Regions from separate parts of the Listeria aquatica genome, predicted to be linked through region 2. Evidence: riboswitches for the same ligand, from Rfam matches in the RefSeq annotation. Region 2 holds a riboswitch; each other region holds the start of a gene.
What was found. A riboswitch is a leader RNA that binds a small molecule or an ion and turns the genes downstream of it on or off. The one in region 2 is predicted to bind thiamine pyrophosphate.
Positions count from the first base shown of each region.

Region 1: it holds a riboswitch for thiamine pyrophosphate, as region 2 does, so the genes downstream of both, HB912_RS00295 (ECF transporter S component) here and thiT (energy-coupled thiamine transporter ThiT) in region 2, are expected to answer to the same signal.
Region 3: it holds a riboswitch for thiamine pyrophosphate, as region 2 does, so the genes downstream of both, tenA (thiaminase II) here and thiT (energy-coupled thiamine transporter ThiT) in region 2, are expected to answer to the same signal.

Region 1 is NZ_JAARRM010000001.1:39,265-42,547, forward strand. Features, by position in the region: gene HB912_RS00280 (hypothetical protein) at 1-347, shown strand, start outside; gene HB912_RS00285 (VanZ family protein) at 420-938, shown strand; gene HB912_RS00290 (hypothetical protein) at 997-1,383, shown strand; TPP riboswitch at 1,459-1,553, shown strand; gene HB912_RS00295 (ECF transporter S component) at 1,649-2,215, shown strand; gene HB912_RS00300 (ABC transporter ATP-binding protein) at 2,218-3,283, shown strand, end outside.
Region 2 is NZ_JAARRM010000001.1:854,470-857,752, reverse strand. Features, by position in the region: gene HB912_RS04260 (ATP-binding cassette domain-containing protein) at 1-1,064, opposite strand, end outside; gene thiT (energy-coupled thiamine transporter ThiT) at 1,182-1,742, opposite strand; TPP riboswitch at 1,815-1,917, opposite strand; gene HB912_RS04250 (MmcQ/YjbR family DNA-binding protein) at 1,979-2,359, opposite strand; gene HB912_RS04245 (ABC-F family ATP-binding cassette domain-containing protein) at 2,460-3,283, shown strand, end outside.
Region 3 is NZ_JAARRM010000006.1:78,469-81,751, reverse strand. Features, by position in the region: gene HB912_RS11810 (histidine phosphatase family protein) at 104-748, opposite strand; TPP riboswitch at 1,588-1,693, shown strand; gene tenA (thiaminase II) at 1,806-2,486, shown strand; gene thiM (hydroxyethylthiazole kinase) at 2,473-3,283, shown strand, end outside.

The sequences.
Region 1 (3,283 bases), 820 kb from region 2:
TTTCAGTGGGAATCGGTTACTTCCCACGCGTTTTTTCAATCGTTGCTACCGCTTGGCTCATTTTGTTTTTCATTGTTGCGAATGCAGTCACAACAGATGCAATTTGGTGGATCTATCCAGCGTCTGCTAGCCTATTTTGGCCGCTTTCAGTATTGCTTGCGAGACATCTGTTGACTTATTCTATTATTTCAACGATTCTTATTAGTATCTTTTTCATTGTGGTTAATGTAATCACTTCGAAAGAAACGATTTGGGCGATTTATCCAATTTTTGCAGTGTTGTGGTGGCCGCTTTCGATTTACTTTTTTGTATATCGGCGCAAACAAACCAAACAAAAATTTATTTAGTTTTTTTCATCATTCTTTCATAAACAGATGGTATAATAAAAAAATGAATCTGTTGAAAGTGAGAATTTTTGGATGTTAAAAACGAAGAAATTTTGGATTATAGCAAGCTTTATCTGCGTGTTGGTGATTATGGGGACACTCTTAAAATCTTCTTCACAGACGTATGATGAACAATCGCTTGTACCTGTGATGGATAAAATATTAGCGAATAAACCGTTTGAAGGTTTACTTTCCCACGTTTCTTTTGTATATGCAAATGATGAAGTGAGTATCGCGCACTTGGGGTACAGTAAATTTTTAGAGTTTTTTATTCGAAAAGGCGCACATTTTGTGACCTATTTCTTGATGGGAGCAAGTTTATTTGCAGGAATGTATTTATGGCGAAAGAAAAAGCTTTGGGCTTTTCTTGTGGCACTATTAGTTCCTTTGCTGTTCGCGGCAAGTGACGAGATTCATCAACATTTTACAGGCGGACGAACTCCGCTTGTTCAAGATGTTATTTTGGATTTTTGTGGAGCGACAGTGGGAGCACTTCTATGTTTTTGGATACTGCGACATTTTGAAAAACGTAAAAATAACCGGACAGCTTAGATAGGGATCTAAGCTGTTTTTTGGTGAATAAATTTGCAAGAAACAGGAGGAAGGCAAAATGAAAATTAGTTTACCCAAAAGTTGTGAAAATGCACCAAGAAAGAAAATAGTAGCAGACTTTACGTTAGACTTACTTAAGCAAGAGCAAAAAACGATCTCAGAGTATGCGGATTTAGGCATAGCACTCCACGTTCTCCATGAAAAAAAGATTATCAGTGGGTTACCTAACTTGCTTGAGAGTTTAAAAGAAGAGAGAGAAAATCAAATTCGTGAGGTAATGGTGGAGCGCGTGATCACGCATGGAAATACGGCTGCAATTAATGGACAGATTTTCTTTGCGGAGGGTGGAAGGCTTGAGTTTTGTGATGTGTACCGATTTGCAAGCACTGTGAAAACGGCGAAAGTAAAGGAAATAAAACGTTATTGGATTTTCCAGAAATGTTAAATTTATTATTTTTTCTCAAGGGTTTGTTGACTTTATAAAAATAAACTGGTATTATTATCACGAAAAAAATATGTGAATAAACACTAGGGGAGCCTTTTGGCTGAGACGATTTCGGACCCTTTGAACCTGATCTAGTTTGCACTAGCGTAGGGAAGTGGTATAAATCTTTCTTTCAAAGGGTTTATGTACTTTTGGAACCACTTCAAAAAATTGAAGTGGTTTTTTGTATGCTTAGTTTGTTCATGAGGAAAGAAGGAATTTAAAAATGAAATGGAAAATGAAAGAAATTGTATTGGTCGTTGTATTATCTATTGTATGCGGCATTGTGTATTTAGGGTGGTCAACTTTATATCTGCCTCTTTCTGCTTTACTTGGGCCAATAACAAGCAGTTTGATGTTTGGTATTTGGATTATTGCAAGTCCAATTACTGCTCTTATTATTCAGAAGCCAGGAGTGGCCCTTATTTCGGAAATTATTGCCGCATCAGTGGAAGTTTTTACGGGCTCGCATTTTGGGCTTTCCTCGCTACTAATTGGAATTTTTCAAGGTTTAGGTGCTGAATTAGCTTTTGCTCTATTTGCCTATAAGAAATTTTCTACTTTCACGGTTATGCTTTCTGGGGCACTTGCGGGTGTGGGTTCTATCATCTACCAGATGATTTCAAGTGGATGGAGCTACTTTACACCCCAAATGTTTGCGACGGCTACAGTTGTAACTATTGTTAGCGGAGCCGTATTAGGAGGATTACTTGGACAATTGGTTGTTTTAGCTTTAAAGAAAACAGGTAGCCTAAACGGATATGCAGTTGCTAAAAATAAGGAAGTCAAGTAGTCATGGATATAGGCTGCAATAAAGCTAGCGTTCGCTTTGAAGAAAATGAACATCAAACTCTAGAAAATCTCTCTTTATCTGTTAAAAAAGGAGAAAAAATTTTGTTACTGGGTCCGAGTGGTTGCGGTAAATCAACTTTGCTTGCTACACTTGCAGGGATAATTCCTAAATCCATAGAAGCGGAAGTAGTAGGCGAAGTAGCTGCTGCTAGACAGGCTGGTTTTTTGTTTCAAAATCCTAACGAACAATTTTGTATGCAGACCGTTGGAGAAGAAGTTGCATTTAGTCTAGAAAATCGTGCTATTTCATTTTTTGAAATGGAGGCATTGATCGATCACTTTCTTCAGCTCGTTGGTTTAGATGAGAAAAAAGAGACCTTAATTCATGAATTATCGGGAGGAATGAAGCAACGACTCGCATTGGCATGTATTTTGGCGCTTCAACCAGATGTACTATTTTTAGATGAACCAACAGCACAGTTGGATCCGTTAGGAAGACGAGAATTTGCTCAGTTACTTGGGGAAATTGCTCGTGATGCGAATCAAACGATGGTTGTCGTTGAACATGATTACGAAGAATATTTAGATTGGCTAACACGAGTCATTATTTTTGATAGAAATGGAAGGATTCGTTATGACGGTGTTCCAAAGCAAGTCTTGCAAACTTATAGAGAGGAATGTCTTCAACTAGGGATTCGCTTACCAACCTTGTTTCCCTTTTCCTGGGAAGAAATTGTTACGTCAAGGAAGAATCCATTAGCAAAGAACTGGAATACTTTTCTTTCAGAGAAAGAGAAGCAAGAAAAAAATCAAGAAACAGGAGAAAGTATCTTTACAAGTAAGAAGGCCATTGTTGGATATAAAAACAAAAGGATATTATCCGATCTTTCCTTTACAGTACATCGTGGAGATTGGATCGTAATTGCTGGTGAAAATGGAGCGGGGAAAAGTACTTTAATTAAAAGTATGGCGCATTTAGAGCCCCTTTTAGCTGGAGAATTTTATTTTTTAAATAAAAATATAAAGAAATGGAGGGATCGATCATTTTATTCTCAAATCGGGTTCGTTT
Region 2 (3,283 bases):
TAAAGAACATCAGACAAAGCACTGTTTAAATGTTTCGTCATTTTTAAGCGCTGTGATTCCCCGCCAGATAAAGTAGCTGTCTTCCGGTCGATCGTTAAATACCCTAGCCCTACAGCAGACATGCTTTCGAGCCGATTTCGCAAATCTTTTTGTATAACGGCCGTTTGATCCTCTTTAATCTTCTTCAAAAAACGAAGCAAATCCTCCGCTGACATTTTTGCACAATCTCCAATTGAATAACCTAAAATTTTGGCAGAACGAACCGTTTCGTTAACACGCGTCCCGTGACAATCTGGACATTCAACAGTGTTCGTTACACGTTTCAAATCAGCTTGATATTTTGCCCCATTTTTTTCAAGCAAGGATTTGCGAATTCGCTCAATCACGCCGACATATTCTGCTGTCTTTGGAAAGTGCTTCGTAGGATTTTCTGGTTTACTTCCCGTATCATAAAGAAGTTTCTCTAATTCCTGCGCTGAATAGTCTGCGATCTTTTTATGATTATCAAAATAACCCGATTCCGTATAACGTGAAAGACGCCACCCTCCAGGTTGAAAGGTTGGAAATTGAATGGCTCCTTCATTCAACGATTTTTCAAAGTCAATCAAAGCAGAAATATTGAAATCTGTCACTTCACCAATTCCTTGACACGTCTTACACATCCCTTGAGGATTATTAAAAGAATACACCATAGAATAACCAATAAAAGGTTGTGCAAGCCTTGAAAAAAGCAGTCTTAATCCAGTATAAATATCTGTCATCGTTCCAACAGTTGAACGGGCATTTCCCCCTACTTTTTTTTGATTGATGACAATCGAAACCGGTAAATTTTGAATGCGTTCTACATCTGGTTCCTCGTAATGCGGTAAAATTTGTTGAATATAGCTCGAATAGGTTTCGTTTAGTAGACGCTGTGACTCAGCTGCTAAAGTGTCAAACACGAGTGAAGATTTTCCCGATCCCGAAAGACCGGTTACAACGGTAATCTGTCCTTTTGGAATACTGACGGAAATATTTTTCAGGTTATTCGTTTTGGCGCCTTGTATGGAAATTTCTTCATGCATTCTTCTTCCTCCTCTACGCTCGCTTCTCACAATTCTTATTCTATGCTTTCTAGATAGAAATTCAACCATTACGCAAAAGAACGCTTCTCAAGTGAGAAGCGTTCTTCAATCCTTCCATTATTTAGGCAAAAAAAGTTGCGGTTTGATTTGGAGAATAATTGAGACAACAGCCCCTGCGACAAGGATCGTCGCTAAGCCACTTGCACCATTCATAACAAGTGAAAAGAGTTGAGCGCTCCAACCCTTAAATGCATAAGCGCCCCAAAAAACAACCCCAGCAACATAGTGCCAAAAATAACGAGCTACACCTCCAATAAACATGGAACTCCAAGCATAAAACTGAGCTTGCTTCATATTTTTTTGTTTAAGTGCTGCCTGGACATTTTTAGCAAATATTCCAGCAAAAGCAACAAAAGCAAAAGCGAGGATATATTCAATTAAAGCTTGGTTCCAAGTTAGAATATAGGCTTTTCCAGTTAAAAAATGGAGCAAACCCCAAAGTATGCCAGCGAAACCAGCTGCAAAAAAGCCGCGCCGCAGAGCAATCACATACATCGGAATCATTCCAAGCGAAATAGAGAAACTCGAGCCAAAATCAAGTGGAATGAAACTTAGCACCATTGCAATGGCTGCAAAAATAGCGCACTCAATCAAAATCAATAATCGTTTACTTACCATAAAAAATAAACTCCCTTCTTCTTTTGGTCAAAAACGTACCCCAGAAGAAAGCAGTTTTCCGGACTAACTAGAAAAGTGCAATCGCCACAATCCCTACGCTCGTTTTAACGAACAGGTTCAAAGGGTCAGAGTCTCGAAGACTCAATCTCAGCTAGAAGCTCCCCCTGTGGTAACGTTTATGTAGTTTGAACAAATTTATTATAAGGTGAATGCCCCAGAAAGTAAAGTTCTTTTATCTAGAAACTGTGAATTTCGGCTTGTTTCTTTTTGGAAAGTTTTGATAAAACAAGCTGATAACTATTTGTTAAGATGGCTTTCTCTAGTTCAAAATCGATCTTTTGATCTTGTGTTGTCACCACTGAAATCCAGTGTGTTTTATTGAGATGATACCCTGGAATAATCGCTTCATATTCTTCGCGAAGACGCTCCGCTTTATCAGGTTCACATTTCGCACTCACAAACAATTGCCCTTCTTTGTAGTGAATGAGCGCAAACATTTTTTCGCCAACGCGCATCACATGGAAATTCTCTCCAAATGGAAATGTTTCCACTGCGCCTTTAAGCGTTAAACAAAAATCGATACGTTTCTCTAGGTTAAATGGGTCTTTTTCTAACATAGCCATTCCCCCTTACTTTCCCATTTTAACATGAGAAAAACTTTATTTACAATTCAGAGCATGTTATGATAAGAGTAATGTGCTTTTTAGGAGGAAAAAAATGTTAACTGTTAGTAACGTTGGACTACGCTATGGCGATAAAAAATTATTTGAAGATGTTTCCATTAAATTTACACCCGGCAACTGCTACGGCTTAATCGGAGCAAATGGCGCTGGTAAATCTACGTTTTTAAAAGTGCTTTCTGGGGAAGTAGATTCACAGTCTGGAAGCGTGCATATCACACCCGGTGAACGACTTGCGGTTTTACAACAAGATCATTTCCAGTATGATGATGAACTCGTTTTAAATACTGTGATTATGGGACACAAAAAGCTTTATGACATTATGACCGAGAAAAACGCTATTTATATGAAACCTGATTTTAGTGATGAAGACGGTATTCGGGCTGCAGAGCTTGAAGGCGAATTTGGTGAACTTGGCGGTTGGGAAGCGGAAGCAGATGCAGCTATTTTACTAAAAGGGCTTGGTATCTCGCAAGATTTACATGATAAATACATGAAAGACTTAACCGGAAGTGAAAAAGTCAAGGTTTTACTTGCGCAAGCGCTTTTCGGAAAGCCTGATATTTTGCTCCTAGATGAACCGACCAACCACTTAGATATCCGTGCGATTCACTGGCTCGAAGAATTTCTCATCAACTTTGAAAACACCGTTATCGTCGTTTCTCATGATCGTCACTTCTTAAACAAAGTTTGTACACATATTGCCGATCTCGATTTCAGCAAAATTCAATTATACGTCGGAAACTATGATTTCTGGTATGAATCAAGTCAATTAGCGCAACAAATGATGGGCGATCGAAACAAGAAAAAAGAAGAAAAAATCAAAGAATTGCAAGACTTTATTGCGCGGTTTAGTGCCAA
Region 3 (3,283 bases), on a different contig from region 2:
ACTAATGCTCGGAGCGTTTCAGCGTAACATGCCACCGCTTTGCGGCAACAAACGAGCTAGTCGTTGTAAAAATACAATTCTCGCCCCGAGCCGCATAGGCATATCATGTAAGGATAGAAAAATTTTTACCATCCCATTTAATAGTAATAATATCAACATTTTTGATTTTAGGTTTTTTTCGCAACATTTCTTTTGAAAATAAATACAGCAATGTTTTAATAGCAAAAGCATGAGTAACAATCAGGACGTTTGGATTATTCAAGTGAATAAAATGATCAGCTGTATCTTTGAGAAAACTTTCCAATCTATCCGTAATCATATGAAACGGTTCAACCATACCTGTTATGTCGGATTTATAAATAATCTCATGAACTTCTGGCAGACGGAAATTAAGTTCTGAAAAATCATTTTGTATCTGTAATTCATTCATCATACTGGAAATAAACTTATTATTATTTTCTGCTTCCCAGCAGCCCAAACACCATTCGCGGAGTCTTTTATCAGTAATAACTTGCAGTTCATTTTGCCCCTGTGCAGTTAATATGGTTTTTCCAGTCTGTAAAGCTCTGGATGTATCACTGGAAAATGCAGCTGAAAATTGGACATTTTTTAGTTGCAGTCCTAGTTGTGAGGCTGTTTGGATTCCTCTTTCAGTTAATGGGGAATCTACCCAACCTTGTGCTTTATGTAAATGGTTAAGTAATGTTTCCCCATGTCGAGTAACATAGAAAGTAACTGTTGAATTCATGTTTTAGCCTCCGAAATAATCTTATCTAATCCCTTTACCTTATCAGCAATAGTCGAACCAAGAAATTACTAACATTGTACCAGACCCACCCGCCCAAAACAACGCTAAAGTAAAGGCGTAACGGCGGGATGTAGATATTAGAAGGAGAATATATTCCTTTGTTCTTCGACTTGGCGGTGTTGAAGTAAAGTTGTCTTCAAATTTAACAGACTATGGAATTTGTTCCGCTACTTCCATTGGATGGAATAGAGAATGTAGAATACTTAGACAGAGTAAAAATAAGAGAGCATTCAGTCATTATAGAAAGATATAGTTTGATGGTTAAAGCGGTCTTAGATAAATATAAAATTGAACAATTCTATCAATAAGTTGAAAATATGTGTTAGTTTTTGTGGATGGGGGCATTTTTTGCTTGTTTATTTTTAGCAAATCGAATTTTTTGTCAAAGTCATAAAGAACAACTATGTGATTTGGAAAGTAGTCATTACATTTGTCTGTCCATTATTTATTTTGGTGACAATGGGAGCAATTTTTTATGCCTTGTTAGGTGAAGGGGATAAATAGTAAATTATAATATAGGAAGATGTGAAAGATCGTGAATTGAATTTCAAGTCTAGAAGTTATAACTTTTAGACTTGTTTTGCTGTAACGAAAGAACAGGACTTTTCGTATAGTGATCTTAGTTTTGTTTTGAATAATTCAATACATTAAAGGGAATTGGAGGCCATTTTAAGATAAGCCGACAAAAACTATTCTGTATAAAAATCAGTTTTGGCTGAGTAAAATGGAGGAAAGTTGTCGCTTGGAATAGGCTATGTTATGATTGAAAAAAGTAAATAATGCAACACTAGGGGGGCCACGGTTGTGGCTGAGATAGGAAGTGTACTTTCTGACCCTTTGAACCTGTTTGTTAGTGCAAGCGTAGGGAAGTGGAAATTTCAAAAAGCAACGTGCTTTTCTATTTCTTTGTTTGTTTTTACATACATGGAAACAGAAAGTGCGTTTTTTTGTGCTAAGAAATAGGCGCATTTTTTCTAAAAGAAAGGATGATGGCTATATGGAATTTGTGAAGATTTGGGAAGAAGAAGCAAACGATGTTTGGCAGGAAAGTCTCAAACACCCATTTGTGCAGGGACTAGTAGATGGCACACTTGAAGAAGACAAATTTATTCATTATTTATTACAGGATTACTATTATCTAACACATTTTGTGAGAGTGATTAAACTAGCAAAAAGACAAGTATGTGATCCTAAAATTAAGAAAGAATTAAATCAAGTGCTTAGACGCCTAAGTGCCTCTGAGCTAAGCATGCGGCAAACCTTTTATCCTAGAGCTGGAATTAAGGAACAAAATCTACTTGTGGTACAACCGTCACCTGCAGCCTATCACTATACTTCTCATCTATATAGGACGGCTTTTGCTGATGAATTTGGAGTAACGATGGCTTCGCTTCTGCCTTGCTATGCGTTATATGCAGATATGGGCAATCTATATGCGAAGGAAAAAAGTCCAAATCCGCTTTATCAAGAGTTATTAACAAGCTATTCGGCGGATGAATATCAGGCAGCAGTTTTCTTGCAGAAAGAACTTGTGGAAAATGCAGCGCAAGATGCTGATAAAAAAGTACGTGAACAGATGCGAAAAAGCTTTTTAATCAGCGCAGAATTAGAAGTTGAGTTTTTCGATATGGCATTCCAAAAACAAATGTGGCGAGGTGTAAAAAATGCGACGATTTGATTCATTAGAGCAAGTGAAAAAGGGAAATCCATTAGTGCATAATATGACAAATATCGTTGTGGCTGGAGATTTGGCTGATGGTTTACTTGCGATTGGTGCTTCACCCATTATGGCATCGGCTTTAGAAGAAGTAGCCGAGATGGCGGAGAATGCTGATGTGCTTGTCATGAATATTGGCACGCTTGATGCTGAACTTGTTCGGGCGATGAAACGGGCTGGAGCAGCGGCGAATGAAGCAGGGAAGCCCGTTGTACTCGATCCAGTTGGTGTTGGAGCAACAAGTTTTCGCCGTGAAGTAGTAGCTGAACTACTTGAGACAATAAGGTTTACGGCGATTCGCGGTAATGCGAGTGAGATGGCCGTGCTCGCTGGTGTAGAATGGCAGGGCAAAGGTGTTGATGCAGGTAGTGATCATGTAGATCAAATCGAGATTGCACGACAAGTGGCGAAAAAGCACAAAACAATCGCCGTTTTGAGTGGAGCGAGCGATGTGATTTCAGATGGTAAACGGTTTGCGAAAATCACAAATGGTAGTTCACTTTTACCGAGAATTACGGGTTCGGGCTGTCTTTTGAGTGCGGTTTGTGGGGCCTTTATTGCGACTTTACCGATTGATGCGGCTTACATGGCGTGCCTTGAGGCCTGTGCGAGCTATGCGGTTGCTTCTGAATTTGCAGAAGAAAGCCTTAGTGCCAAAAATTTACCGGGATCATTTCGGCCAGCATTTCTGGATGCGCTCGCGAATTGGTCGAAAGAGGCCATTCAGGAGCACGTCTTCATTGAAGAAGGGAGGCATG